3 regions of the Glutamicibacter sp. HZAU genome follow, and region 1 is predicted to be linked to each of the others. Evidence: predicted binding sites of a transcription regulator. Region 1 holds the regulator's gene; each other region holds the start of a gene.
The links. Region 1 encodes LexA, which represses DNA repair genes until DNA is damaged. Its sites were predicted from a motif close to TCGAACANNTGTTCGA; they were not measured.

Region 1 (10,111 bases):
CCGTTCCCGCGCCCGGACGACCCGATCTCCAAAGCCCGTTCCGAGGACGTGGCCAAGCATGGCGGCAACGGCTTCATGCAGGTGGCCGCCACCCATGCCGCGATTCGACTGGCCCAGGGCGCTGGACGCCTGATCCGTTCGGTCGGGGACAAGGGCGTGGTGGCGATCCTCGATTCGCGCATGGCCACTGCACGGTACGGCAGCTTCTTGAAAGCGACCCTGCCGCCGATGTGGCCGACTGTCGACAAGAAGGTCATCACCGGAGTTCTCCAGCGTTTGAACCCGGACGGGAAATAGCTGCAGCCAGAGCATGAACTTGAGCTGTCCTTGGACTTGGGGCAGCTCAAGTTCTTTAAGCACTATCAGCAGGATGGTTGGAGATGCACTAAGGTCTGTGACAAGAACTGATGCCGCGTGAACCGGAAGGCACCATGGAGTCCATGCAGGAATTGGCACACCAAGCCGCCATCGACACCCACCAGCGTTTCGGACGGCGCCTCTTGCGGCTGCCCGGAACCTGGATTGGGCAGAACTACAGCAGGGCGCACCGGTTGCGCGACGGAAGCTTGCTCAGCGATCTCAATGGCTGCGCGCACCCGTTTTCGGAGTGGAACTATTGGTGGCAGGCGCATTATCTGGATGCCATCATTGATGACGGCCACTCCTATCTGGCAGCAGGCGACGCGGAATCGGCGCGTGCCGAGCTGGCCCGGGCCAATCATCTGTTGCGTGGCATTCGAATTCGCAACTTCGGGATGCTGCCCAACTACTTCTTCGACGATATGGCGTGGCTTGCCTTGGCCAGCGGCCGTCTGGCGCAGTTCACGCTGGCCGTGACGGGAGAAGGAAACCACGCTGCTCGGACTGCAATGCGGGTGCTGGGAGAACAGCTTCAAGCTGGCATGGACGAGGTGCTGGGCGGCGGCCTGTACTGGTCGAAAAAACGGGATTTCAAGAATACGCCGGCCAATGGGCCGGCAGCCCTGTTCTTCGGCCGAACCGGACAGAAGGACACCGCACGGCAGGTTCTCCAATGGCTGGAGAAGAACCTGTTCAGCGCCGAGCGTGGGCTGTATTTGGACGGGCTGCGGTTGGCCAGCCAGGGGCATACGGTGGAGCCAGCGATCTATACCTATAACCAGGGCACGGTGCTAGGCGCGTTGCTTGAGCTTGGCGAGCCAGCCGATCTGGCTCACGCCCAGGTGCTGATCGATGCGACCACGCACTCGCTGTCTTCCGCGCCCGGAGTACTCGCGTTCAACCGCGGGGGAGACGGGAACCTTTTTGCCGGAATCCTGTGCCGGTATCTGGCCCTCGCCGCGAAAGATCACCGCTTGGAAGCAGCAAGCAGGGAGCAGGCCAGGCAACTGGTCACGGCAACTGCAGGCCATCTGATCGACCAGGAACCGCGCCGGCTCTCGACGGCAGTCCAGCGCTGGATGATCTTCGCCGCGGCCGCCCAGATCGAGCTCGAGGCCGGCGAGTAGCTGATTAAACGAAAATTGCGCTGGTGCCAAGCACCAGCGCAATATCCACACGAAATCTAGAGCGAGCGCATGACCGAGACGACGCGTCCCATGATCTTTGCTGCATCACCCAAAATCGGTTCGTAGCGCGAGTTCTGCGGAAGCAGCCAAGTATGCCCATCACGCTGCCGGAAGGTCTTGACGGTCGCTTCCTCGTCCAGCAGGGCTGCGACGATGTCGCCGTTGTCTGCCGTCTGCTGTCGGCGGACAACTACCCAGTCGCCGTCGCAAATCGCGGCGTCAACCATTGAATCGCCGGACACCTTGAGCATGAACAGTTCGCCGTGGCCCACGAGCTGACGAGGCAACGAGAAAACATCCTCGACGGACTGTTCTGCCAGGATCGGACCGCCAGCAGCAATACGGCCAACCAGCGGAACCATGGTGGTGTCAGCAGAAGTGCTCAGCTCAATGATCTTGGCGTCTTCGCTGGCAGCCGGCTCGACCGGCTCCGAGGCCTCGGCCTTTTCGGCATCGTCGGACAATTGCAGCGGCAGCAGGATTTCCATCGCGCGCGGACGGCGTGGGTCTCGACGGATATAGCCGAGCTTTTCCAACTGGCTCAACTGGTGGGTCACGCTCGACAGACTCTTGAGTCCGACAGCGTCGCCAATCTCACGCATCGATGGCGGATAACCGTTCTTGCCGATAGACCGCTGGATCGTCTCAAGGATCTTCTTTTGGCGAATCGTCAGCGAACGTGCATTCGATCGGGGAGTGCGTTGTGATGCTGACATGAGATTTTGCCTTCCCTAGCAATCATTCGAAAGTTTGCGTGTCCAAACTGTCGGAGCTAGATGGTGAGATGTTTTCATTGCTCGTCTACTTCGAAATCTTAGTAGATAAGCGAGCTTCTTTCAAAGATTTGTTCGAAAACTTCTGGACAAGTTCCGCGAATCTCTGTTAGAACAGATATACGAGGTTCGAACAAGTTTTCGAATCAGTTCTTTCGAATAAAAATTCGCATCACTTGAATTTCTTGAGGAGACAACGTCATGGCTACCGTCGCACTTGACTCAGATCAGACCCAAGCGCCGCTGAAAATCCGCATCAACCGCCGCGGTTGGGCTGTGCTGGTGGGGATGCCCGTTTTCGCACTCACGATCGCTGCTGCTTTCTTCTTCTCCATGTTCGCCTCTGACGCGCATGCCGCGGCAGAAGATCCTGCTGGGGTTGGAACCATCGATGTCACCGTGATCCCCGGAGATACGCTATGGAGTTTGGCTCGCGACTATGCCACCGGTTACGACGTGACTTCCGCAGTTGGCCACATCGCGGAGCTCAACGCCTTGGACGGCAGCGAAATCCAGGTTGGAGATACCTTGTCGATTCCGGTCCTTGCCGGCTAGCTTCCCCCGCTGTCCAGTGTTTGTTACCTGCAGCCGTAGCGGATTCACTGGCGGGCTCGCTGCGCACGTAGACTTGATGCGTGAATGACCGCAGTGAACTTTTGAGTCAGCTGCCCTTGCGTGAGAATCTCCGCGGGCTATCCCCTTATGGCGCACCGCAAATTGACGTGCCGATCCAGTTGAACGTCAACGAGAACACCCATCCGTTGCCACCGGTAGTCGTAGACGCCATTGCCCAGGAAGTGGCCAAGGCAGCGGCAACTCTGAATCGCTATCCCGACCGCGAGTTCACCGAGCTTCGTGAACTTCTTGCCGATTACCTCGGCCACTCGCTCACCAAGGAGAACATCTGGGCCGCGAACGGTTCGAATGAAATCCTGCAGCAGATCCTGCAAGCCTTCGGTGGTCCAGGCCGTACCGTGATGAGCTTCGGCCCCACCTACTCCATGTACCCGCTGTTGGCCAGTGGTACTGATACCACCTATATCGCCGGTGAACGCGCCGAGGATTTCACCCTGTCCGCCGAATCTGCAGCCGCGCAGGTCCGCGAGCACAAGCCGAATATCGTGTTCCTGTGCTCGCCGAACAACCCCACCGGCACCGCGCTTGGCCTTGATGTCATCACGGCCGTGTACGAAGCCATGAGCGAGCACAACGGCATGGTGATCGTTGACGAGGCGTACGCCGAATTCTCCTTGGCCAGCACCAAGTCCGCACTGAGCCTGCTTGAAGGCCGCCAGCGATTGATCGTCTCGCGCACCATGTCCAAGGCATTCGGCCTGGCCGGCGCACGCGTCGGCTACCTGGCCGCTGCGCCAGAGGTCACCGATGCCATCCGCTTGGTGCGGCTGCCGTACCACCTGTCGGCCGTGACCCAGGCAACGGCGATCGCCGCCTTGAAGAACATCGAGTTGCTCCTGGCGCAGGTCGAAGACATCAAGTCCCAACGTGACCGCATCGTCGCGCGCTTGAAGGAACTGGGCCTGAAGCCATCGGTCTCCGACTCCAACTTCGTCTTCTTCGGTGGCGTCGAAGACCCCCACGCTATTTGGGAAGGCCTGTTGGAAGCCGGCATCATCATCCGCGACAATGGAATTCCGGGGACCTTGCGTGTTACGGCCGGAACAGAATCAGAAACCACAGCCTTCTTGGAACGACTTGCCGAACTGCTCGGCTCGCAGAAGTAATCAAAGACAAGCGAAGGAAGACATGTCTGCCGAATTGATTGGCGCACGTCGCGCCCGCATGGAACGCGTGACCAGCGAATCGTCCGTATTCGTTGAATTGGATCTCGATGGAACCGGCGTCTCGGAGATCAGCACCTCGGTGCCGTTCTATGACCACATGCTGACTGCGCTCTCCAAGCATTCGCTCATCGACCTCACCGTGCGTGCTACCGGCGATACCCACATCGATGTCCACCACACCGTTGAGGACACCGCGATCACCATCGGCGAAGTGCTGCGCGTGGCGCTGGGCAACAAGGCAGGCATCCGCCGCTTCGGCACCTCCTACGCTCCGCTGGACGAGGCGCTGTCCCGTTCAGTCGTCGATGTCTCGGGCCGGCCATACCTCGTGCACTCCGGCGAGCCTGCTGGCCAGGAATACCACTTGATCGGCGGGCACTTCACCGGCTCGATGACCCGCCACGTCTTCGAAGCCATCACCTTCCACGCACAGATCTGCGCTCACATCGAGGTGCTCTCGGGCCGCGACCCGCACCACATTGTCGAAGCGCAATTCAAGTCCTTCGCCCGCGCCTTGCGCGAAGCCGTAGAGCGCGATGAGCGCATGGGCGACAAGATCCCATCCACGAAGGGTGCCCTGTAAGTGGAGAAGAAAACAGTAGTTGTCCTGGACTACGGTTCAGGCAACGTCCGTTCCGCCGTGCGCGCCTTGGAAGCCGCCGGCGCCGAGGTGGAACTGACCGCAGACCCGAAGAAGATCGTGGCTGCCGACGGACTGGTAGTCCCGGGAGTCGGCGCCTACGCCTCGGTCATGGAGCAGTTGACCGCAACCGGTTCCCTGCGCTGGATCGGTCGCCGCATCGCCGGTGGCCTGCCGGTCTTGGGGATCTGCGTGGGCCACCAGGTCTTCTTTGAAGAAGGCGTGGAGCATGGGGTGAAAACCGAAGGCATCGGCGAATGGCCGGGCAAGGTTGAACGCCTCCAGTCGGATGTCATTCCGCACATGGGCTGGAACACGGTGCGCCCGCCGGAAGGATCCAAGCTTTTCGCAGGCATCGAGGACGAGCGATTCTACTTCGTGCACTCCTACGCTGTGCAGAAATGGGAATTCGACGTCACCCAGCCGGCGATGACCCCGCCGCAGGTGACCTGGTCGACGCACGGGACGCCATTCGTGGCCGCCGTCGAAAACGGCCCGCTCTCGGCAGTCCAGTTCCACCCGGAGAAGTCCGGCGACGCTGGCGCACAGCTGCTGCGCAACTGGTTGGGGACACTCTAGGCATGTGGAGCCTCATCTTGGGTGTTATCGGGGCCTTCCTGATCGGCGGGGCCATTTCGCTGAAGAACCAGAAGGCCCATATTTCATGGATCATCGCGCTCTGGGTGCTTGCAGGCATGAGCCTGATCGCAGCCTGGGCCCTGACCTACTAACCACTTTTTACTTCTTCACTAAGGACATCATGAGCGAGCAACCAATCCTCGAACTCCTGCCTGCGGTAGATATCGCCGGCGGCCAGGCAGTGCGCCTGGTCCAGGGCGAAGCCGGTTCCGAGACCGGATACGGCGACCCGCTGGAAGCTGCGCTTTCCTGGCAGAACGCCGGGGCCGAATGGCTGCACCTGGTTGACCTGGACGCAGCCTTCGACCGCGGAAGCAATGTCGAGATCGTCCAGCGCATTGCCAAGGAACTGAACATCAAGGTCGAGCTCTCCGGCGGCATCCGCGACGACGCCTCCCTGGAACGTGCACTGGAATTCGGTGCTACCCGCGTCAACCTCGGTACCGCCGCACTGGAAAACCCGGAATGGACGAAGCAGGCCATCGCCCGCCACGGCGACAAGATCGCCGTGGGCATGGACGTGCGCGGAACCACCTTGTCCGGCCACGGCTGGACCAAGGACGGCGGCGACCTGTGGGACGTCCTAGCTCGCTTGGAAGACGCCGGATGCGCCCGCTATGTTGTCACCGACGTGACCAAGGACGGCACGCTGCGCGGTCCAAACGTTGAACTGCTGCGCGAAATCGCTGCCAAGACCAGCAAGCCGATTGTCGCCTCGGGCGGCATCTCCTCGCTCGAAGACCTCCGCGTCTTGCGTGAGCTGGTTCCTGAAGGCATCGAAGGCGCCATCATGGGCAAGGCGCTGTACTCAGGCCAGTTCACCTTGCAAGAAGCGCTCGATGTGGCAGGCCGCCGCTAGGCACCAAGCACCATCCGCGAAAGGCGATTCAGAAGCTCCCTGCTTCTGAATCGCCTTTCCATTTGTGAAGCCAGATTCCTGCAATACCTTCTCCTGGCAGCGATGGCGCACAGCCGGCAGGGGATGAAATCTGAAATGCCCCGCTCGGGGTGTCCAAGCTCATGAATGCAGTTTTGGAACTTCCTGCCAACAACCTCGAAACCACCGATAGCATGGAGCTATGAGCACCGAGCAACCTGAATCTGCACCCAAACGCCATCTGCCGGGACATATTGTCGCTGCGCTGGCGCAGGCAGGTTCAAAAACCGACTCTGCCGGCCAGGATTGGGAAGGCCGCGACCTGAGCGGCGAAGGCAACCCCCTGCATAACTTCGACAAGGACGACGGCAAGGCCGACGCCAATGTCGTTGCCGCTTTGGCAGCCTTGCGAGCCGGCACCGCGGGGGAGGGCGAAGTGCATCAATCCTTGTCACAGGCGCGCGTTTTCGTTGCGGTGGTCGCCCAGCTCGGTGAAGAAGCGATGACTGAACACGGCTTCGCCTCCGATAAGGAAGCCGATATGGCGCTGGTGAAGATCAAGGCTCCGGATGGCCGCATGGCCCTGCCGATCTTCACCACAGTTGAACGGCTTCAGACGTGGCACAAGGAAGCCCGGCCGGTGGCGGTCTACGCCCCGCGGGCGGCCCTCTCGGCAGTCAGCGAGGAATGCCAGCTGCTGGTCCTCGATCCCGGAAGCGATTTCACCTTCGTGCTTCGACGACCCGGGGTCTGGAACCTGGCTAAGCAGATCGAGTGGATTCCGAGTTATCAGAATCAGCAGATCGCCAACCTGGTGCAGGATGCAACCGAAGGCTTCAGCCAGTTGCAGACCGTCAAGGTTGCCCCGGGCAGGGGAGTCGGCTCCCGCAGCAAGGACGGGCAAGTTGTCCTTGGCGGAGGTTCCGGACCGGAACTCAACCTGCAGTTCGTCTTTGCTCCTGGAACGAGCGAGAACGACGCACGCGAGGCAACTCGCGCAATCCACGGGCGTTTGTCCCAGAACACCGAATTCGCTGAAGCAGTGGATTCCCTCGAACTCAGTTTGCACAGCGCGCCGAGCTAGACCGGCGGGCTCCTTTTGACCAGATAAGGAACTTTCCGGGCATGAAAAGCTATTGGCAGATCCTGCGCCAGCCGCAGATCTCACTGTTGTTGCTGATTGGCATGATTGCCCGCCTGCCGCACTCTGCCTTGAGCATGCTGCTGCTCCTGCATCTGGTGAACAACCTCGACCAATCCTGGGTTTCAGCGGGCCTGGTCACGGCAGTCATGACCCTGGGCATCGCCATCGGCGCCCCCTGGCGCGGAGCCCGCGTGGATGTCTGGGGACTGCGCCGCGCGATGATCCCCTCGGTGATCGTCGAAACCCTCGTCTGGTGCACGGTGCCCCATGTTCCGCTGGTTTGGGTCTACCCCTTGGCCTTCATCGGCGGGCTCTTCGCACTGCCGGTCTTCTCCGTGGTGCGTACCGCCCTGGGCATCATGACCACCGGTGAGCAGCGCCGTACCGCCTTCGCCCTGGACGCAACCGCCACCGAACTGGTGTTCATCGTCGGCCCGGCCAGTGCCGGCATTGTCGCCACCCAGGTCAGCAGCGTCATCGGCTTGAGCGTAATTGGCGTAACCTCGACGGTGGCCGGTTTGGCGCTGATGATCCTGAATCCGCCAACACGCAGCGACGACCCCAAGGCGATTGCTTCGCGGGCCAACGTGCACGAAGAACGCCTGGGCGCGGAAGCCAGCTTCATTGCCGCCGCACCGATGGGCGTGCCCGAAGTCGAAGGCGAGCTGATTGCCGCCGGCATGAAATCCGCCCGTGCCCGGATCAAGCAGCGCGGACGCAACTTCAAGAACCGTTTCAACTGGGTCAGCGCTTCGGTCCTGGCGGTCTTCATCGCCTCGGCCGGAGCGGGCATGCTGCTCACCGGCACCGAGGTGGCCATCGTGGCCGAACTGGATGCGTCGGCGCAAAGCCACCAGCTTGGGCTGGTGTTCTTCTTCTGGTGCGGCGCCTCGCTGATCGGCGGCCTGATCTACGGGTCGATGACCCGGGTCATCTCTCCGCTGGTGCTGTTGCTGAGCATGGCAGTGCTGACCATACCGATGTATTTTGCGTGGGATACCTGGTCATTGGCGCTGTTGTCCGCCCTGCCCGGCTTCCTCTGCGCGCCAACTCTGTCGGCGGCTTCCGAATGGCTCACCGACCTGGTGGCCGAAAAGCGCCGCGGCGAAGCCATGGGCTGGTACGGTTCGGCGATGACCGCGGGTACCGCGCTGGGCTCTCCAATCACCGGCATCTTCGTCGACAACCTCGGTCCGGCCCCGGCCTTCATCGGCATCAGCACGATGGCCGCGCTGGTTGTGGTGATCGCGCTGATCGCCCAGCAGATCCGCCGTCGCGTGCGCCGTGCCCGCCGCCGTCGTCTGGAAACGATCGCCTAGGCGCGAGGCGCTGGCCTGAGCCGCGAGTACATGTACATGTCCTTGCGGTCGGAGCCCACCCGTTCCCAGCTGCGCAGCAACCCTTCGCGCTGGAAGCCGCAGGCTTCGGCGGTCCGCCACGACCCCTCGTTCCAGGGCTCCACGTAGAGCTCCACCCGTTCGATGCCCGGATGCTCCAAGCCCCAGGCCGCCAGCGCCATCAACGCCTGCTTGGCAATGCCCCGGCGCCGGAACCCCGGGGCGATCCAGTATCCGATGCTGGCCCGGCCCTGATGGGCATCGCGCAGCCAGAGGCCGATCTGCCCGACGGCAGCATTTGTCGCCGCGTCGGCGATGGCAAATGAGTAGCCGCTGCCCTCGGCGACCCGGCGGTGCTGGCGTTTGATGAATGCTGCGTAGTCCGCTTCGGTCCCTTGTGCCGGGACAGTGGTGATCCGAGGAATGTACGGGTCGGCGGACGCCTGCCGCACGGCAGGGATGTCGCTGGGCTGGAAGGGGCGCAGGCGGTAGGCCCCGGCGTCCAGCACTGGCTGTTCGAGCATCTTCATGCTTCCAACCTAGCCGGTGATCCAAACAACAATGGACCCGTTTCCCGAAGGAAACGAGTCCATGATGTTAATCTCTTAAAATTCAGCCAATATTACCTAGTTGACCGGTCCGGTGAACTTCTCGCCCGGGCCCTTGCCTGGTGCATCGGGGATGATCGAAGCTTCGCGGAAGGCCAGCTGGAGGCTGCGCAGGCCGTCGCGCAAAGGCGCTGCGTGCTGCGAGCCGATCTCCGGCGCACCGGCGGTGACTAGGCCTGCCAGCGCGGTGATCAGCTTGCGTGCCTCGTCGAGATCCTTCAGCTCATTGGCATCTTCGCCTTCTGCAAGGCCGCACTTGACTGCTGCTGCACTCATCAGGTGGACAGCGGCGGTGGTGATGATTTCAACTGCTGCAACTTCAGCGATATCGCGCACCTGCTGGTCCACAGAGTGCTGGTGCGAGTTGGTGTCTTCGTTAGTCATACTGCTAAGCTTGTCACAGACCGACTCGATGCCGGTACTTCTCGCAGTTCTCCAGTTAGCCCTGGATGAGGGATTCGTACTAGTATTGAGCCATGCAAGTGGAGGCCAACTCCCACCCGCTGTCGCCGTTTCAGGCTTCCGGGTAATTCGGCAGGATCGCAGCAATGCGATCCCCTAGCGCTTACGCGGGAACTTTCCCGTGTTCGGCTATGTCGTTCTTTCTGGCCTTCGCCTGCAATCGCAGACGGAGGCCTTCTTTGTTTGCGGTCATGGATTACGAATTTCAGGAGTGACACATCAGCGATCCACGCATTAACGAGCGCATTCGCGTGCCAGAGGTACGTCTCGTCGGCCCTAATG
Region 2 (10,111 bases), on a different contig from region 1:
TCGGAAATCACTGCATTGGTGGTTGGCGCCGAAATGGTTTCGCCATCAAGCACGATCGCGAACTGGTTCTGCGAGCCCTGCAGGGCAATCAGACGCTGGGTGGTATCCGCGAAGAGCTTGGTGCCTTCGGCGTTGAACTCGATAACGACGACCCATTCGCCGGTCACCGATCCATTGACGCCGCGGGCCAACTGGGCGTAGGCGTCCTTGATCATGTCTCCGGAGATTTCCTGCGGGCCGAGGATGTACTTGACACCCCTACTGTGGTCGCAGGAGATCATAGGCTTGTCTGGGTCGGCGGCTTCGCCACCGCGATCCTTGAGTTCTACCTCGCAGTCGTAGCCTTCGAACTCCTGGAACAGCTCTGGGGTGATCCAGTTGGTATCCGATGGGTTCTCTGGCTTGCCGCTAGGCTTTGGCAGGTCTTCCTTGGGGGTGCGGTCTTCCTTCGGAGTGGCTGCGAAACCACCGGTGATCAGCACCGGGCGGAATTCCATGTTGGCCGAGGCCTGGATCAAATTGCGGGTGGTCTGGTCCGGGGTACCGGGCATCGAGACCACGACGTTGCGTCCGGACTGGGTGGTGATTTCCGATTCGGTGACACCGGAACCGTCCACGCGCTGGCGGATGATCTCCACCGCTTGGTCCAGCTGCTCTTGGTTGATCGCCTCGTCGCCCTGGACCCGAGGGGCCAGGATCATCTCGGTGCCGCCTTCGAGGTCGAGGGCCAGCTTCGGTCCCCATCCGGTTTTGCCGTTCACCGCACCACCCACCAACACTCCGGTTGCGATGATGAAGACGACCAGCAACCACAGCAACGCTTTGCGCGCCTGTTTAACAGGTCTGATTGATGACATCTATTGTGCTTTCTGGTTCGGGTGGCTTGGCCTTCAGGCCACCGCTATGCTGCCCGGGACTTAGGCGTTGCGCTCGTCCTTGCCCTCGTCGTTCAAGCGACGCAGGGACTCTTCCGGGGTTTCGGTTGCGTTGGAGGGTGCTGCTGGTTCGTCGGCAGCGGCCGGGGCTGCCGCATCCTTGTCCAGGAAGGTGGCGATGGCCTGGCGGTGCAGGGTCAGCACCACGCCTGGCGAAACCTCAACCTGTACGCGATCCTCTGCGTCTACACCGACGACGGTGCCGAAGATTCCCGAGTTGGTCATCACCTTGGCGCCTGGCACGGTGTTGTTCTTCAGCTTCTCCTGCTGGGCGGCCTGCTTCTTGCGGCCACGGAACATCATGAAGATCAGCACTGCAAACAGGGCGACCATCAGGATCAGCGAAGGGTTGAAGCCGCCACCAGCGGCCTGTGCGATTACGAGAGGATTCACGTATTTACCTGCTAACGATTCGTTGCGATTTGGTCTGGAGTTCTGGGATGCCGCTGCGCCATTTTCTGGCGCGAAACAGCAAAGACGCCCCACCTTACCCTGAATTGGGCACAGGTCGGGCGTCTTTAGTCTAATGGGTCACGGTGAACCGGCAGGCCATTTACGCGGGCAGTGAAGTAATGCTTGCCTAATCCTCATCGTTTTCATAGCTTTGCGCACTGGCGAAGATGGCATCCTTGGGCATGGCCAATCCCAGATGCTCCCAGGCTCCGGGCATGGCGATACGTCCTCGAGGAGTCCGGCCCATCAATCCTTCGCGCACCAGGTATGGCTCGGCGACGGTTTCGACGGTCTCGGTCTCTTCGCCGACGGCGATAGCCAGGGTCGACAGCCCTACCGGTCCCCCGCCGAATTTCGTGCACAGTGCTTCCAGCACTCCGCGGTCCAGGCGATCCAGTCCGCGCGCATCGACCTCGTACATGTCCAGGGCGGCAGCTGCTGCCTTGGCATCGATCTCTTCGAGCTTGTGCACCAGGGCCCAGTCCCGCACGCGGCGCAGCAGGCGGTTGGCGATACGCGGGGTGCCGCGGGAGCGCCCGGCGATCTCGGTGAATGCAGCTGAGGTGACGCTCAGATCCAGCATCATGGCCGAACGGCGCAGTACCAGCTCGAGTTCCTTGACCGCGTAGAACTCCAGGTGCCCGGTGAAGCCGAAGCGGTCGCGCAGCGGTCCGGGCAGCAGGCCCGCGCGCGTGGTGGCCCCGACGAGCGTGAAGGGCGGCAGCTCCAGGGGAATCGCGGTAGCGCCGGCTCCCTTGCCGACGACGATGTCTACGCGGAAGTCTTCCATTGCCATGTAGAGCATTTCCTCGGCGGGCCGGGACATGCGGTGGATTTCATCGAGGAACAGCACCTCGCCCTCGGTCAGCGAGGAGAGGATCGCGGCCAGGTCGCCGGCGTGCTGGATGGCCGGGCCGGAAGAGATGCGCAATGGCGCGTTCATCTCGGCGGCGATAATCATCGACAAGGTGGTCTTGCCCAGCCCGGGCGGGCCCGAGAGCAGTACATGGTCCGCGGTGCGTTCGCGGATCTTGGCCGCTTCGAGCACCAGCGAGAGCTGCTGGCGCACCCGGGATTGGCCGACGAAGTCGTCGAGATTCCGCGGGCGTAGGGCAGCTTCGATGACCCGTTCTTCGGGTTCGCTGCCGGCGTTCGTGAGCCCGGTGGAGTCATTCATGAAAAGTCGATCCTCTCGCAGACCGCTTAGACGCGGGTTCCGCTGGACATGCTGCGCAGCGCGGCACGCAGGATTTCAGCGACGTTGCCGGTGGCCACGACATCCGGATCGGCCTTGGACAGCGATTTCAGGGTGCTGGTTGCATCCTTTTCGCTCCAGCCCAGCCCGGTCAGCGCCTCGATCACCTGCGGTTCCCAGACGCTGGCGGTACCTCCGCCGGACACCGGCGCCACTGGCACGCCGGTCGGGACCAGCTTGCCGTTCAGTTCCAGCACGATGCGGCTGGCGCCCTTGGGGCCGATGCCGGACACCTTGGTGAATGCGGCGGTGTCCTTCGTGTTCGCCGCGATGCGCACTTCTTCGGGAGAATGCACGGCCAGGATGGCCAGGCCGGTGCGCGGCCCGATGCCCGATACGGAGATCAGGACTTCGAAGACATCCCGCTCCTCCGCGGTGGCGAAGCCGAAAAGGGTCATGGAGTCCTCGCGCACCACCATGGAGGTGAAGACCGTCGCCTCGCGCCCTTGATGCAGGCCGGACAGCGTTCCGGGGGTGGCGTTGACCAGCATTCCGAAGCCGTTAACGTCGATTACCGCGGTGTTCAGTGCAACCGCCTGCACGGTGCCGGTCAATGAGCTGATCATGCCACTCCTTGGGATGTATGTTCGATCGAACCCAGTTTATCGAAGATACCTACGAATATCGATCCTCCGTGTTTCCCGGTGGGTCGAGGTCATTTCACGGCCGCCGGCTAGCGGCGCACCGCTCGGCGCTTGGCTGACGCTTCGGCGGCGATCCATGCCTGCTGAGCACCTGTCAGCTGCGAGGACCCGCCGGCATGCACCGCAGAGGCCGAGGCGTTCGAGCCGGTGGCCGCTCCGCGCCAGCCGTGGGTGATCGCCAGGGCCACCGCGTCAGCGGCGTCGGCAGGCTTGGGCGGTTCATCAAGCCGGCAGATCTTGGCAATCATCTTGCCGATCGCCGCCTTGGTCGCCTGACCGGAACCGGTCACCGCCGCCTTCACCTCGGTCGGCGTATGCAGCGCGACGGGGATGCCGCGTCGTGCCGCGGCGGTGATCACCACGCCGGTGACCTGGGCGGTGCCGATCACCGTGGAGACATTCGCCGAAGCGAACACGCGTTCCAGGGCGAGCACGTCGGGCCGGTGCTGGTCCAGCCACGCCTCGATCGCGTTGGAGATCGTCAAGAGCCGGGCGTCGAGCGGGGTGCCCGGCGGGGTGCCGGCGACGGTGACGTCCACCAGTGAAACTTGCCTGTTTGCAGCGACGTCGACCACGGCAAGACCGCAACGGGTCAGGCCGGGGTCGACGCCGACAACACGTAAGGCCAAGCCCTACTGCTCTTCGTCCAATGCGGCGCGAACCTCATCGGAGAGATCTGCGTTGGTGTAGATGCCCTGGACGTCGTCCAGTTCCTCCAGCGCGTCGTAGAGCTTCAGGAACTTGCGGGCTCCGTCGACATCCAGGTCCACCTTCATCGACGGCAGGAATTCCATTTCGTCGGATTCGTAGGCGATATTGTTCTCGTCCAGCGCCGCTGCGACCGCGCGCAGGTCCGAAGGATCGCACACGATGGCGAAGTTCTCGTCCTCGTCCAGGATCTCGTCGGCACCGGCGTCCAGCACGATCATCAGCAGGTCATCTTCGGTCAGCTCGCCCTTGGGCAGGCGGACTACGCCCTGGCGGTTGAACAGGTAGGCCACCGATCCCGGGTCGGCGACGGTGCCGCCATTGCGGGTGATGCCCACGCGAACCTCGGAGGCTGCGCGGTTCTTGTTGTCGGTCAGGCACTCGATCAGCAGCGCCGAGCCCTGCGGGCCCCGTGCTTCGTAGATGATCTCGGTGTAGTCGACGACCTCACCGGTCAGGCCAGCGCCACGCTTGATTGCGCGGTCGATGTTGTTGATCGGCACGGAGTTCTTCTTGGCCTTGCTGACGGCAAGTTCCAGTGCAGGGTTGCCGGCCATGTCGGCTCCGCCGGCGCGGGCGGCAACTTCAATGCCCTTGATGAATTTCGCGAAGGCCTTGGCGCGCTTGGCGTCGATCGCAGCCTTCTTGTGCTTGGTAGTTGCCCATTTGGAGTGGCCTGACATGCTTTAAGCGTCTCCTCGCGTGAGATTGATGAAAAATTGATGGATAGCTGTGCTGCCGGTGACTTCCGGGTGAAAGCTGGTTGCCAACAATTTTCCCTGGCGTACTGCAACAATTCTACCCTGTCCGCCATTCGGCCCGGCTTGAACGGTGCTGATCACCTCGGCGTCCGGGCCGATTTGCACGGCTTCCGGGGCGCGGATGAACACCGCTTCCAACGTGTGCCCGTTGAAGTCCAGCTGGTGCTCGAACGAGTCGACCTGACGCCCGAAGGCATTGCGCCTCACCGTCATGTCGATGCCGCCGAAGCTTTGCTGCACCGCGCCATCCCGCGCGATGGCGGGGTTCTCGATGCGGTCGGCCAGCATGATCATTCCAGCGCAGGAGCCGTAGACCGGCATGCCTTCGGCGATGCGTTCCTTGATGGGATCGGCCAGCCCGTAGTTGCGGGAGAGTCGGTCAATTACGGAAGACTCGCCGCCGGGTAGCACCAGCGCGTCGACCTGCGCCAAATCCTCGACTGTACGCACCATCTGCGCACGTTGCCCAAGCCGTTCAAAAGAGGCCAGATGTTCGCGGAAATCCCCTTGCAGCGCGAGGACGCCTATTTTCGGCATGGTTCTAACCTTCATGGTGTTCGGTGGATGGCAGCACGGAAATGCGCCGAAACAACGTTAAACCCATGGCTGCCCTGCGCCGGTTTTGTTTCCCGGTGTGTCGTGGATTCTTCGATGCAACCTCCCGGCAGCCCGTAAAGCTTGGTAGGTTCGGGAACATGATTGCTGATATTTCTTCCCTCGAACTTGCCGGTGGCGTGAGCATGCCTTCCGTAGGCTTGGGTACGTGGCCCATGCGCGGCCAGGAGGCGGTCACCGCGGTTCGTTCGGCCCTTGACGTCGGCTATCGCCGCGTGGAGACGGCGGAGAACTATGAGAACGAGGACGCCGTCGGCCAGGCGTTGGCGCAGAGCAGGCTTGACCGCGATGAATTCTTCGTGACGACGAAGTTCAACAAGAAGTGGCATTCGGCCCTAGGCGTGCGCCAGGCCTTGGAGAACTCCCTGTCCCGCCTTGTACTCGACTATGTGGACCTGTTCTTGATCCACTGGCCAAACCCGCGGCAGAACACCTACGTCGAGGCGTTCACAGAGCTGGCAAAGCTCGTAGACGAAGGGAAGATCCGAGCTGCCGGCGTCTCGAATTTCAAGCCTTACCAGTTGCAGAATGTCTTGAAAACAGGGCACGTGCCGGCGCTGAACCAGATCCAGGTGGATCCTGAGCGTCAAAGCGCCGAATGGCAAGCTTTCAATACGGAGCATGGCGTGCGGACCGAAGCTTATTCCCCATTGGGACGGCAGAAGTCCGATTTCCTTTCACATCCGACTCTGGCACAAATTTCCGAGGCGCATGGCAAGAGCAGCGCGCAGGTGGCACTCCGCTGGCATGTCCAGTCCGGACGTGCGGCAGCACCGAAATCGGCCGATCCTCAGCGGCAACACGAGAACCTGGATATTTTCGATTTCAATCTCACCCAGGCAGAAATAGCCGCCATCGATGCCATGGATACTGGAGCCGGCCCCTTCACCGATTCGGATGAATTCGGGCATTAAGCCCTTACTGCCATGGTTTGACGCATCAGGAGGAACCGAGCATGCTCAGTGGCTACCAGCGGCCAGACAATAAATTCGCGGAGTACCTCGACGAGCTCGGTACCCCAATCCCCTATGGCGAGCGTTGGGATGGAGAGCCGGATCATGAAAGCTATTCGGTGACCGAACATCCGGAACGTTTTGCCCCCGTGCAGCATGTAGCCCGGGCGTTGCTGGGCTGGATGCAGGAGCAATTCCAGGTGCGCTGCTTCGAAGATCCCGGTCTGGCCACCGAACTGCGGATTCCACCGGACACAGTGATGTGCTCTATTCGGATCTTCCCGGTGGATTCGCGCTGCGCTCCATTGGGCATAGTTCTCACAAAATTTCCCGGGGTGCATCTGGAGCTCGGTGCGCTGTACCAAGCAATGTTCCCGGACTGCGGCTGCGACGCATGCGATGAGCACGTTCCCGACATGATTGAGGAACTGGAAGCCCAGGTGGGGGCCGCAGTGTCCGGAGCATTCGGCGAGTACCTGGTTCTTGACGCTGGCCGCCTCGTTCACCGTTTCGAAGTTGATGAGATGGGGTTCAGTGAGCGATCCGGCGGTCTCGATGACGTATCGCCGGCGCGGCTGGCCCGGGCGCGTGCCATTCTGCCCGAAAGCGGCTCCTGGGAGCCCTGGCCAATGCGATAGCTCAGTCCAACGCCCACTCTTGAAGCCCATCTTCGAATGCGCCGTAGGCATTCACCGTGGCTTTGCTGCGCTTCAACGAGGCTTTAGCATCAGCTTCCGGAACGCATCCGTCGGCATCGAAGACTTGGCACCACATCACCGGCGAGGTCGAAAGCTGGTGCGGGACCCAGCGCAGGTCGCTGACGTCCCATTCGCCCGACTCATCCTCGGTGAATGTTGCCTTCACGCTGATGCCTTCGCGGTTGAGGATACTTGGCGTTGCATGTTTGGCCACGGAGTTGCCCAAACCATAGACGATCCAGGTTCCGTCATGCTTTTCAATGGGCAATACCGAATGGGTGTGGTGCATGTAGATGAAATCGAAGACACCGGACTCAGCCAGAGCTCGACCTAGCCGTCTCTGCGACGCTGTCGGTTCCGTGGTGTATTCAGCTCCGTCGTGCACGGCAGCCACCACGATGTCAGCTCCCGCCTTGCGCGTTGCCTTGCCCCTTGCGATCAGTTGCTGCGCATCCACTCCGGTATCAACTTGCCAGTCGGCTTCTTCCGGCAGGCCGTTGAGCGAATAGGTACTGGTAACTACGCCGAACTTCACGCCATCGACATCCAGGATCGACGGTTTCCCGGATTCCTTTTCGCTGCGATAGGAACCGGTCGCGAAAAGCCCGTTCGCTTCCAAGGCATCCAGTGTCCGCTCGACGCCGGCAGTTCCGGCATCCACCGTGTGGTTGGTGGCGGTGGTGCATCCGTCGTAGCCTATAGCCTCAAGATCGGTCAGGATTTGAGCTGGAACCGTGAACCGCGGGTACCCCGAGTACGGAGGGGCACCAATCGGAGTCTCGAGATTGCATAGGGCCACATCCGCGTCCTGGACGAACGGTGCAAGACCCGCAAGCAGTGGGCTGAAATCGAAGTCCTCACCATTACCGGATTTAGCGCCAGCCGCTTGCTTCGCTTCGTCCAGCAGCTGAGGATGCAACAATACGTCGCCGGTAACCATTAGTGATAGTTCTTGGGGCACCAAAACCTCAGCAGGACTCTCATCAATGGGTGGACTCGACAACGGTTGCGCCGAGACTGAAGTGGACGATTGAACCGAAGGCTGCGGGGTTGCTGATTCTCGATTGTCGGTCGGAGCAGCAGAGCAACCGCCAATCAGCAATGCGGCCATCAGCGTTGAACCAAGTGGAAGTAATGCAGACAGAACACGTTGGGGCATGCATCGAGCCTAGCTCAGCTGGGTATGCAGGGTGTAAATGCAAGCTGAATCACTTTTTCCATGAAAACCTAGGCCTATGCAAAACCCTCTTCTGACTCCCAGCACCAGGCCCTACCAATGGCCAGCATTCGACCAGCTCACTGCTGAGCACTACCTGGAGGCGACCCGGATCGGCGCAGCCGAGCAGCGCGAAGAGCTGCAGCGCATTATCGACGATACGAAGGAACCCACATTCGAGAACACATTCCTCGCTTTGGAAGCCAGCGGGCAGACCCTGCGCCGTGCGTTGATGACGTACTTCTCCGTGATTTCTGCCCATGGGACGGAAGATCTGCGGGCGATTCAATCAGAGATTTCATCGATCTGGTCCGAGCAGGAAGACGAGATCTACCTGAACCAAACCTTGTATTCGCGTTTACAAGCCTTGGATTGTGCAAGCCTCCAGGGTGAAGACGCCCGCTTAGCGGATCAAACTTTGAAGAATTTCCAATTGGCCGGGGCAGGCTTGGGCGATGCCGAAAAGGATCGCCTGAAGGCACTGAACACGAAGCTGGCCGAACTTTCAACGCAGTTCGCTGACCTCGTGCTGAAGAATCAGAACGCCCATGCGGTGCACTTCGAGGATGCTGCGGAACTCGACGGCCTGTCCGGTCCAGCCATCGAGTCGGCAGCACAGGCGGCGAAGCAAGCAGGCCACGCGTCGGGCTACCTGCTGGCGTTGGTTTCTCCGACCCAGCAGCCGGTTCTGGAGTCGCTGTCCTCAAGCGAGTCCCGCCGCAAGGTGTTCAACGCATCAATGAGCCGTGGCACCGAGGAAAACGCGACAATTCACATTGCCGCCGAAATGGCGCAGCTTCGTGCCGAACGCGCCGCGCTGCTCGGATTCGCCAATCATGCCGAAACCGTGCTCGCCCAAGCCACCGCCCCTTCCACCGCTGCGGTGGAAGAGCGTCTCGCCGAACTGACGAAAGCTGCCACCGCAAACGCCCGGAGGGACGCTGAGGTGCTCGGTGAGATTTCCGGTGCTGAAATCAACGCGTGGGATTGGAAATACTTCTCCAATCAGGTCCTGCGTGATCAGTACTCGGTGGATTCCGAAGCGCTGCGCAACTACTTCGAGTTGGACCGGGTGCTCATCGATGGGGTCTTCGCGACGGCTACCAAGCTGTTCGGCATCACCTTCCAGGAACGGTTCGACCTGCCTGCCTACCACCCGGACGTTCGGGTCTTCGAAGTCTTCGACGCCGATGGCAAGCCTTTGGCGCTCTACACCGGAGACTATCTGGCCCGTGACACGAAGAAGGGCGGCGCGTGGATGACCAGCCTGCGCGATGCCGCTTCATTCCTGGAAGAACGACCGATCGTCACCAACACCTTGAACATCACCCCGCCTGCGCCTGGTGATCCAATCCTGCTGTCCATGGATGAGGCGAATACGCTCTTCCATGAGTTCGGCCACGCGCTGCACGGCATGTTCTCCAGTGGAAAATACGCTTCTCTTGCCGGCACCTCGGTCCCGCGCGACTTCGTGGAGTTCCCTTCCCAGGTTAACGAGATGTGGATGCTCCACGAGGATGTCGTCACCGGTTATGCAGTCCACCACCAGAGCGGCGAAGCGTTGAGCGAGGCGCTGATCGAGAAGATCCGCGCAGCTTCGCTATGGGGCCAGGGTTTTGCAACCACCGAGTACCTAGCTGCCAGCGTGCTCGACTGGGCCTGGCATACCATCAGCGCCGGGACCGTTATCGCCGATCCGCTGCAGTTCGAACAAGACGTGCTTCAGCAAGCCGGCTTCGATACCGAGCTGATTCCGCCTCGTTACCGCACCGGTTATTTCCAGCACATTTTCGCCAATGGATACTCCGCTGGCTACTACTCCTACATCTGGAGTGAGGTGCTCGATGCCGACACTGTGCAGTGGTTCGAGGAA
Region 3 (10,111 bases), on a different contig from region 1:
CGATCGTGGTGACCTGCACTTCGCTCTTCGGCGTGTCGGCCGCAGCCGCTGCCAGCAAGTCCTGAATGGCCGGGAAGTCATCCGCGGCGTCGATCAATATTTGCTGCCCGTTGGCCTTGTCGGTGACGACGTACACGTTGTTGGACATGTCCGAAACCGAAATCCAGCGAACACTGAAGTCATCTAGCTGTAGTTCATTCATTCCTCCAGACTACGGTGAAACCGGTCCGCCACACGATAGGCTCGAGAGACATGAAGCACACGACGAAACGGAACATCGCATGACCGAGTTGCCCTTCCTGCGCGTGGACACGGAGTCCACGGTGGCCCCGTACCAGCAAGTCCGCGAGCAAATCCTGACGGCAGTGGCCGAGGGCAAGCTTGCTCCGGGCACCAAGCTTCCCTCGGTGCGCGCGCTCGCCGGCACCCTAGGTTTGGCGGTCAATACCGTGGCCAAGGTGTACAAGGAGCTCGAACTCCAGGGCGCGGTCGTCACCCGCGGACGCCACGGCACGGTCATCCAGGCCGCCGAGGACCGGGCCGAGCAGGAAGTCAGCGATGCCGCTGCCGACCTGGCGCGGATCTCGCAGCAATGGTCGGTGGATGAGGACACCGCTGTGAAGTACCTCAGGGCAGCTTTCAGCTCGCTGCCCCAATAACACGTCCGCATCGACCGGATCCCAGCAGCGGCTCTGGTCGACTGCACGCAACACAACGCACATCACGCGTCAGCACCTGAGAATGAGCACAGGATATTCGGGAGTCCGCCCATGAAAGAATTGCGCACCACGAACCGCCACCGGCAGCTGGCCGCCGCCCTCGGCGCCACCTTGCTCTTGGGCACGCTAGCCGCATGCTCCGCCACTGAGACCGAACAGCCCGTGCGGGATCTGGGGCAGGAACAAGTGCAGGCCGCATGGACGAGCAAGGACAAACTGCTCTCCGAAGCCCACGTCGACGAGGCTGAGAGTATCGTGCTCGCCTACACGCTGGACGGCAAGACTCCCTATCTCGTAGCCCGGGACCTGGCCACCGGAGAAGAAATCTGGAAGGAGAAGTCCGGAGTCGGCAACACGCCATCCGGCATTGCCTTCGAGGTCAGCGTGGTGGAAAACAATGGCAAGAAATACGTGTCACTGCTGCAGCTGGTGGAGAAGGATAAGGTGCGGCCCGCGGTGCTCGACCTGAAAACCGGACAGCGGGTATCCAAGGATCCGGGATCCCTCTACAACATCGATCGCCCCACTGAATGCGACAACAGCTGGTGCACGATCGCGGCCAGCCCCGACACCGGAGGGAACATTGCCGACTACTACTACGACTGGCATTCGAACAGCTGGAAGAAGGCAAAGAAGGCCAGCGAAATGCCTGATCCGAAGAAAAATCTCGGGGACTACTACCTCGGTGAAGGGCTTTCCATCTCCAGCGACCAGGAATCCGGCAGATCGGTCCTGAGCTATGCCCATGAGGGAGCTCTGGCGTGGAGCAAGGACTACGAAGAAATCTACGATGAGCACTACTCCACGGGCGGAGGCTGGGCTTGGGAGACCTTCGACGGGGAACAAAGTACATTGGTGGGCTCCGGCAATCGCACCTTCTACCAGTTTGAACTCGGCGGGAGGGATTTCGAGTGGGATATGGCAACGGATTCCATGCTGGTGGGGCTTGACCCGCAGACCGGCGATGGCCGTTGGTCGTTGCCCGGCGCGGATTACTCCTGCTTGGGCATCCTCGATCTGTACGGCGTTCACACCGATAGCACCCTGGTGACCTGCCAGATCAATTCCGGTACTGCCGAGGTCAATGTCCAAGATGATGGCACTGCCAAGCTCGGCGGCATCAAGAACTTCGAGGGAAATTTCGTCGGCATCGATGTCCACAGCGGCAAGAAAAAGTGGAGCTTCCCCATGCCGGATATGGCCGACAATGAACTGGTGAAGAAATTGCGCTTGCAGCAGCAATTTCTGGCCGGTGACAAGTCAGTGGTCTTGCCGCTAGCCGAAGGCGCGCAGGTCGTCGACATCGACAGCGGGAAAGCCGTCGGCATCGAGCAAGGGTTGGGGCAGACCGTGTTGTGCACCATGGAACTAGAAGGTGTCGACGTGCAACGCTCGGGCAATGACAAGGACACCGCGAACCTGTTGCCGGCAACGACAGTCCAGTCCTGCGATCGCGACACTCGCAAAAAGAGCGATCAATTGCCGTTGTTCGCCGAATTCCAGCGGGCCGGCTACCAGGAAGGCGCCACCGTGGTCCTGGAAGGCGAAAAGGGCTTGACCGCTTACACCATGCCGTCTGCCACCGATCCAGCCCCGGAATCCGTCGATAAGTAGAGTCCACGGCGCTGTGCTTGGGGTGCCGAATGGAGGCGGCGGACTGCCCGCGAGCGAACAGCCCAGCAGTCATTCGCGGGCAGTACCTTGTTGGCAGTCCAGCGCTTGGACTTGTTTTGGCGGTGGCCTAGCGCGCTCTCCGAGCGCCGGATCAGGGGTTTCCAGATTTAACTGTGAGTTGCATCCATTCGTACATGTATTCGAAGCCGTTTTCGATTAGTATTGCTTCGTGGCTATTACTGCAGAGAGCAAGAGAACAGATCTGACTCGCCTGGTCGTCAAGGGGGCCCGCGAGCACAACCTGAAGAACGTGGACATTGATCTGCCGCGTGACGCGATGATCGTCTTCACCGGGCTGTCCGGTTCGGGCAAGTCCTCCTTGGCCTTCGACACCATCTTCGCCGAAGGCCAGCGCCGCTACGTCGAATCGCTCTCCGCCTACGCCCGCATGTTCCTCGGCCAGGTGGACAAGCCGGATGTGGATTTCATCGAGGGCCTGTCGCCAGCGGTGTCCATCGACCAGAAGTCGACCAGCCGCAACCCGCGCTCCACCGTGGGCACGATTACCGAAGTGTACGACTACATGCGCCTGCTCTGGGCGCGCGTGGGCCGTCCGCATTGCCCGATCTGCCACGAACCGATCTCCAAGCAGACTCCGCAGCAGATCGTCGACCAGCTGATGGAGCTTCCGGAGAAGACCCGTTTCCAGATCCTCGCACCGGTCGTGCGCTCGCGCAAGGGCGAATTCGTCGATCTGTTCGCCGAGCTTTCCTCCAAGGGCTTCGCCCGTGCCCGGGTGGACGGTGAAACCATCCAGCTGAACGATCCGCCGAAGCTGGCCAAGCAGGTCAAGCACACCATCGAGGTGGTGGTGGACCGCCTGGCGCTCAAGGAAGACGCCCGCCAGCGCCTGACCGACTCCATCGAAACCGCCCTGGGCATTGCCGAAGGCCGCGTGCTGGTCGACTTCGTCGACCTGGACGCCGATGACCCGAAGCGCGTGCGCGCGTTCTCCGAGAACCTGGCCTGCCCCAATGAGCACCCGCTGGCCATCGACGAGATCGAACCGCGCACCTTCTCCTTCAACAACCCGTTCGGTGCCTGCTCGGCCTGCTCCGGCATCGGCACCAAGCTGGAAGTCGACGAGCACCTGATCGTACCGGACACCGAGGTCACCCTGGCCGAGGGCGCGATCGCCCCATGGTCGCTGGGCAAGGCCACCACCGAATACTGGAACCGGCTGATCGAGGGCCTGGGCAATGAGCTCGGCTTCACCATGGACACCCGCTGGCAGGACCTGCCGGCGGCCGCCCGCGAAGCGATCCTCAACGGCAAGGACCACAAGGTGGTCGTGCAGTACAAGAACCGCTTCGGCCGCGAACGCAAGTACTCCACCGGCTTCGAGGGTGTCATCTCCTATGTGCACCGCAAGCACCAGGAGACCGAATCCGACCACGCCCGCGACCGCTACGAGCAGTACATGCGGCAGATCCCGTGCCCTACCTGCGGCGGCGCGCGCCTGAACCCGGCATCGCTCTCGGTCCTGGTGGGCGGGCGGTCCATCGCCGAGGTCTCCGCCATGGACCTGCGCAGCGCCGCGGAATTCCTCTCCTCGATCGAGCTCAGCGCACGCGAGGCGCAGATCGCCGCGCAGGTGCTCAAGGAAATCGACGCGCGCATGAAGTTCCTGCTGGACGTCGGGCTGGAATACCTGACTCTGGAACGCGCCGCCGGCACCCTGTCTGGCGGCGAGGCGCAGCGCATCCGCCTGGCCACCCAGATCGGCTCCGGCCTGGTGGGCGTGCTCTACGTGCTGGACGAGCCGTCCATCGGCCTGCACCAGCGCGACAACCGCCGGCTCATCGACACCCTGCTGCACCTGCGTTCGCTGGGCAACACCCTGATCGTGGTGGAGCACGACGAGGACACCATCGCCGAAGCCGACTGGATCGTGGACATCGGCCCGGGCGCCGGCGAGCACGGTGGCGAAGTGGTGCATTCCGGTTCCCTGGAAGACCTGAAGCAGAACACCAAGTCGCTGACCGGCGACTACCTTTCGGGCCGCAAGCAGATCGACATCCCAGCCAAACGCCGCAAGGTCGACAAGGACCGCAAGCTCAAGGTGGTCGGAGCCAGCGAGAACAACCTGCAGAACATCTCGGTCGAATTCCCCCTGGGCGTGCTGACCGCGGTGACCGGCGTGTCCGGATCGGGCAAGTCCACCCTGGTCAACGACATCCTCTACAAGGTGCTGGCCAATAAGCTCAATGGTGCCAAGCAGGTGCCGGGCCGGCACACCCGCGTGCAGGGCCTGGAGCACCTGGACAAGGTGGTCCACGTGGACCAGTCGCCGATCGGCCGCACCCCCCGATCGAATCCTGCCACCTACACGGGCGTGTTCGACCACATCCGCAAGCTGTTCGCGGAGACCAATGAGGCGAAGCTGCGCGGATACCAGCCGGGCCGCTTCTCCTTCAACGTCAAGGGCGGGCGCTGCGAGTCCTGCTCGGGCGACGGCACGCTGAAGATCGAGATGAACTTCCTTCCCGACGTGTACGTGCCGTGCGAGGTCTGCCATGGGGCCCGCTATAACCGCGAGACCCTGCAGGTGCTGTACAAGGGCAAGAACATCGCCGACGTGCTGGACATGCCGATTGCCGAAGGCGCCGAATTCTTCAGCGCGTTCACCCCGATCGCCCGCCACCTGCGTACGCTCGTGGACGTGGGCCTGGGCTATGTGCGCCTGGGGCAGCCGGCCACCACGCTCTCGGGCGGTGAAGCCCAGCGCGTGAAGCTCGCTGCCGAGCTGCAGAAACGGTCCAATGGCCGCTCGATCTACGTCCTCGATGAACCGACCACCGGCCTGCACTTCGAAGATATCCGCAAGCTGCTCAAGGTGCTGCAGGGACTGGTCGACAAGGGCAACACCGTGCTGACCATCGAGCACAACCTGGATGTGATCAAGTCGGCCGACTGGGTCATTGACCTCGGTCCGGAAGGCGGCTCGGGCGGCGGCACGATTTTGGCCACCGGCACCCCGGAAAAGGTGGCAAAGGTCGCCGAATCGCACACCGGAAAGTTCCTCGCCGAGATCCTGTGATGCCTCGCGGAGAATGTTCGACGTATGCAATTTTAGTTATGGATTGCTAACCCACGTCCGCTTCATGGGAAGATGGCTAGGTGAATATGTCGGTAACAAGCGTGCTCTTCGATCTGGACGGGACCCTCGTGGACCCTGCCGGTGCCATCACTTCGGGTATCCGCCACGCAGTGACCTCCCATGGATTGGCCGATCCGGGCGAAGCCCGGGTCGAGGCGCTGGTGGGCCCGCCCCTGCAAATCGGCTTGCGTACGCTAGACGGGGTGACCGACGAGAACATCGGCTCCATCATTGCCGCCTACCGCGCCCGGTATGCGGATACGGGCATGGCCGAATCGGTGATCTACCCGGGCATGGTGCCGCTTTTGGATGCGTTGCGATCGGCCGGGATCCACGTCGCGGTGACAACGGCCAAGCCGATCAACATCGCGCGCCAGCTCATCGCCCGAAAAGGGCTGGATGCGCATCTCGACGCGATTCACGGCAATGCGGATGAACACGGGAGCATGGGTTCGAGCAAGACGCACATCGTCGCCGAGGCTTTGGAACACGGCCAGCTGGACCCGGAGCGCAGCGTCGTGGTGGGGGACCGGCACTACGATTGGGATGCCGCCCGCGAGAATTCGGTGGCATCCATCGGTGTCGCCTGGGGCTTTGCCCAAGGCGATGAACTGCAGCAGGCGGACGCCATAGCCGTGACCGCCCGGGATCTGGCCCTGCTGCTGCTCGGCGCGGAACGGGCAAACACCATTAACTTCGACGAAGACTTCATGCAGGAAGGTGCAAAGTAGATGAGCATCTACACCATGACCCGTTCGTCGATTCGGGGCATCATCCACGGCGTCTGCCGTGCGGAAGTAACCGGGCTGGAGAACGTCCCGAAGGAAGGCGGCTTCATTGTCGCCTCCAACCACTTGTCTTTTTTCGACTCCTTGATCATCCAGGCTCTGACCCCGCGCGACGTGGCGTTCTTCGCGAAGGCTGAATACTTCACCACTCCTGGCCTGAAGGGCAAGATGATGAAGACCTTCTTCGAATCCGTGGGATCCATCCCGGTGCAGCGTGGCGAGCAGGCGGCTTCCGTGGCGGCGCTCGACTCGCTGGTGGAAATCATCGAGGGCGGCTCCGGCATCGGAATCTACCCGGAAGGCACCCGTTCGCGCGACGGCAAGCTGTACCGGGGACGCACCGGCGTGGGCTGGCTGGCGCTTACCACCGGTGTGCCAGTGGTCCCGGTCGGGCTGATCGGCACGGAGAAGCTGCAGCCTGCTGGTTCCAAGGGTTTCAAGCCTGCCAAATTCCAGATCCACTATGGCGAGCCACTGTACTTCGACCAGTTGGGACGCAAGCACCCGTTGCCGCAGCGCCGCCAGGCCACAGACCGGATCGTGGATGCGATTGCCGAACTGTCCGGCCAGGAACGCGTCGATTCCTACAACCAGTTGCCGCCGGACGCGAAATAGGCCATGGCTGATCCGGCAAGCTACCGTCCGAAGACCTCGGACATCCCCACGAAACCTGGCGTGTACCGTTTCCGCGACGAACACGGCCGGGTCATCTACGTCGGCAAAGCCAAGGTCCTGCGCAACCGCTTGACCTCATACTTCGCCAACCCAGATCGGCTCACGCCCAAAACCCGGGCGATGGTCTTCACCGCCGGTTCTGTGGAATGGACCGTGGTGGGGTCCGAGCTGGAAGCGCTGCAGCTGGAGTATTCCTGGATCAAGGAATACAACCCCCGGTTCAATATCGTTTTCCGCGACGACAAGACCTACCCGTATCTGGCTGTCACGCTCAATGAGAAGTACCCGCGAGCCCTGGTGATGCGCGGTGACAAGCGCAAGGGCGTGAAGTATTTCGGCCCGTTCTATCCGGCCAAGGCCATCCGCGAAACCCTCGATACGCTGCTGCGGGTCTTTCCCGTGCGCAGCTGCGCACCGGGCGTGTTCAAGCGTGCCGAAGCCTCGGGCCGTCCGTGCCTCTTGGGCTACATCGACAAGTGCTCGGCTCCCTGCGTCGGACGGATCAGCGAGGAAGACCATCGCCAACTGGCCGATGACCTCTGCACCTTCATGGGCGGCGAGGCGACCAAGTTCACCAAGGCGCTGACCGTGAAGATGCAGGAAGCCGTCGCGGAGCTCGAATACGAGAAGGCCGCCCGCTATCGCGATGACATCGCTGCCTTGAACCGGGTCTTCGAACGCAACGCAGTGGTCCTTGACGACCGGACCGAAGCCGACATCTTCGGCATCCATGGCGATGAGCTGGAGGCCGCCGTGCAGGTCTTCCATGTCCGCGACGGCCGCATCCGCTCGCAGCGCGGCTGGGTCGTTGAAAAGGTCGCAGATACCACCGACGCAGAATTCGTCGAGCAGCTGCTCACCCAGATTTACGCGGATCACGCAGACCGGATTCCCAAGGAAATCCTGGTTCCGGCGCTGCCTGAAGACATCGAGGATGTCACCACCTGGCTTACCGAGCTGCGCGGATCCAAGGTCTCCCTGCGCGTCGCCCAGCGGGGCGACAAGGCGGCTTTGGCAGCCACCGTTGTGGAGAACGCGGAACAAGCGCTGCGTCTGCACAAATCGAAGCGCGCAGGCGATATCACCACGCGATCGCTGGCCATGCAGGAACTGCAGGATGCCCTGGGAGCGGAGCAGGCGCTGCTGCGCATCGAATGCTATGACGCGTCGCATACCCAGGGAACCAACGTGGTCGCTTCCATGGTGGTCTTCGAAGACGGTCTTCCGAAGAAGAGCGAGTACCGCAAGTTCTCCATCACCGGGGACGCCGCACGCGACGATACCGCCAGCATGTACGACGTGATCTACCGCCGCTTCAGCCGCTACCTGAAGGAGAAGGTCGACCCGACGAGCTTCGCCACCGGGCAAGTGGATGAAGCCACCGGCGAGCAGGAAAAGAAGAAATTCTCCTACCCGCCTTCCCTGGTGATCGTCGATGGCGGCCCGCCGCAGGTGGCCGCCGCGCAAAAGGCCATGGACGATCTGGGAATCGATGATATTCCCGTCGTCGGTCTGGCCAAGCGCCTAGAGGAACTGTGGCTGCCGGATGATCCGTTCCCGGTGATCCTGCCGCGAGCTTCCGCCTCGCTGTATCTGGTCCAGCGGCTTCGTGACGAGGCCCACCGTTTCGCGATCACCTTCCATCGGGCCAAGCGGGCCAAATCGATGATCGCTTCCGATCTGGATGCGATCCCGGGCCTGGGCAAGGCCAAGCAGGCCGCCCTGCGCAAGCACTTCGGATCGATGAAAAAGATCCGGGCCGCAAGCGTCGCCGAACTGATGGAAGTGCCCGGCGTCGGTGGAAAACTTGCGACTTCCATCAAAGAGTCCCTAGAAGACGCTTCATTAACCGGTGTGAATATGACTACCGGCGAAATTGTCGACTAGCCTTGTGATATGACCGCTGAGTATGAAGCAGTAAAACCCCCTGAGTCCGAACTCGTGATCGTGACAGGCATGTCAGGTGCCGGTCGCACCACCGTCGCGCATGCTCTGGAAGACCAGGGCTGGTACGTAGTGGAGAACCTTCCACCGGCCATGCTCGGACCCCTGACCGAGATGATGAGCCGCTCGCAGGGATCCATCCCGAAGATGGCCGTCGTGATGGACGTGCGCTCCAAGGAAATGTTCCCGGAGATCCGCGACGCGTTGGCGAACCTGACGGCCAGCGGAGTGAAATTCCGGCTGGTCTACCTGGATGCCAGCGACGAGGTGCTGATTCGCCGCTTCGAGCAGGGACGCCGGCCGCACCCGCTGCAGGACGACGGCCGCATCGTCGACGGCATCAAGCGCGAACGCGGAATCACCGACCAATTGCGCGAAGCCGCCGAAATCATCCTGGACTCCACGACCATGTCGGTGCACGACCTGGCGCGTGCAGTCAACGAGCTGTTCAGCGAATCCGGGCCGATCATCCTGCGCATCAACGTCATGAGCTTCGGCTTCAAGTACGGCCTGCCGGCAGACGCCAACTACGTGGCAGACGTCCGCTTCATTCCCAACCCCCACTGGGTTCCTGAACTGCGCCCGCAGACGGGCAAGGACAAGGAAGTCTCGGACTATGTCCTCAGCCAAGAAGGCACCAGCGAGTTCATCACAAACTACCTGAAGGCGCTTGAACCGGTCTTCGAGGGCTACCGCCGCGAGAATAAGCATTACGCGACCATCGCCGTGGGCTGCACCGGCGGCAAGCACCGCTCGGTGGCAACCACCATCGAGCTGGGCCGGCGGCTGGCACAGTTCCCGAACGTACGGGTGAACATCAGCCACCGAGATCTGGGGCGTGAGTAGGAGCAATGGCCTTTGCCACAGGTCCGATCCCGATCCAGGGACTGACGCGAAGCGATGATTACCGCAACCCATCGGTGGTTGCCTTGGGCGGGGGACATGGCTTGTCCTCCTCGCTTTCTGCCCTGCGTCGCCTGACTACCGACCTCACCGCCATCGTTACGGTGGCCGATGACGGCGGCAGCTCCGGGCGCCTTCGGGGCTCGTTCGATGTGCTGCCCCCGGGCGACTTGCGCATGGCCTTGGCCGCGCTGTGCGATGACAACGACTGGGGTCGGACCTGGCGCGATGTCATGCAGTACCGCTTCGAATCGACCGAAAACATCGAAGAGCCCTTGAACGGCCATGCCGTTGGCAACCTGCTGATC

Region 2: the regulator LexA is predicted to act here: its motif matches at 3,219-3,234, upstream of ruvA (Holliday junction branch migration protein RuvA).
Region 3: the regulator LexA is predicted to act here: its motif matches at 2,522-2,537, upstream of uvrA (excinuclease ABC subunit UvrA).

Annotation. Positions count from the first base shown of each region.
Region 1 covers NZ_SCKZ01000002.1:428,566-438,676, forward strand. Annotated here, with positions in the region: gene EKH49_RS04590 (ATP-dependent DNA helicase) at 1-297, shown strand, start outside; gene EKH49_RS04595 (glycoside hydrolase family 76 protein) at 441-1,487, shown strand; gene lexA (transcriptional repressor LexA) at 1,544-2,263, opposite strand; gene EKH49_RS04605 (LysM peptidoglycan-binding domain-containing protein) at 2,522-2,875, shown strand; gene EKH49_RS04610 (histidinol-phosphate transaminase) at 2,956-4,062, shown strand; gene hisB (imidazoleglycerol-phosphate dehydratase HisB) at 4,085-4,705, shown strand; gene hisH (imidazole glycerol phosphate synthase subunit HisH) at 4,706-5,341, shown strand; gene EKH49_RS16675 (hypothetical protein) at 5,344-5,493, shown strand; gene priA (bifunctional 1-(5-phosphoribosyl)-5-((5-phosphoribosylamino)methylideneamino)imidazole-4-carboxamide isomerase/phosphoribosylanthranilate isomerase PriA) at 5,523-6,260, shown strand; gene EKH49_RS04630 (SseB family protein) at 6,481-7,362, shown strand; gene EKH49_RS04635 (MFS transporter) at 7,404-8,741, shown strand; gene EKH49_RS04640 (GNAT family N-acetyltransferase) at 8,738-9,289, opposite strand; gene EKH49_RS04645 (DUF1844 domain-containing protein) at 9,386-9,751, opposite strand; gene infC (translation initiation factor IF-3) at 10,081-10,111, shown strand, end outside.
Region 2 covers NZ_SCKZ01000004.1:1,110-11,220, reverse strand. Annotated here, with positions in the region: gene secD (protein translocase subunit SecD) at 1-857, opposite strand, end outside; gene yajC (preprotein translocase subunit YajC) at 918-1,328, opposite strand; gene ruvB (Holliday junction branch migration DNA helicase RuvB) at 1,516-2,565, opposite strand; gene ruvA (Holliday junction branch migration protein RuvA) at 2,592-3,209, opposite strand; gene ruvC (crossover junction endodeoxyribonuclease RuvC) at 3,317-3,916, opposite strand; gene EKH49_RS06765 (YebC/PmpR family DNA-binding transcriptional regulator) at 3,920-4,678, opposite strand; gene pdxT (pyridoxal 5'-phosphate synthase glutaminase subunit PdxT) at 4,682-5,293, opposite strand; gene EKH49_RS06755 (aldo/keto reductase) at 5,359-6,285, shown strand; gene EKH49_RS06750 (DUF6226 family protein) at 6,327-6,962, shown strand; gene EKH49_RS06745 (CapA family protein) at 6,964-8,133, opposite strand; gene EKH49_RS06740 (M3 family metallopeptidase) at 8,258-10,111, shown strand, end outside.
Region 3 covers NZ_SCKZ01000003.1:322,883-332,993, forward strand. Annotated here, with positions in the region: gene EKH49_RS06210 (MBL fold metallo-hydrolase) at 1-202, opposite strand, end outside; gene EKH49_RS06215 (GntR family transcriptional regulator) at 282-659, shown strand; gene EKH49_RS06220 (hypothetical protein) at 771-2,333, shown strand; gene uvrA (excinuclease ABC subunit UvrA) at 2,563-5,433, shown strand; gene EKH49_RS06230 (HAD hydrolase-like protein) at 5,520-6,224, shown strand; gene EKH49_RS06235 (lysophospholipid acyltransferase family protein) at 6,225-6,896, shown strand; gene uvrC (excinuclease ABC subunit UvrC) at 6,900-8,843, shown strand; gene rapZ (RNase adapter RapZ) at 8,853-9,746, shown strand; gene EKH49_RS06250 (gluconeogenesis factor YvcK family protein) at 9,752-10,111, shown strand, end outside.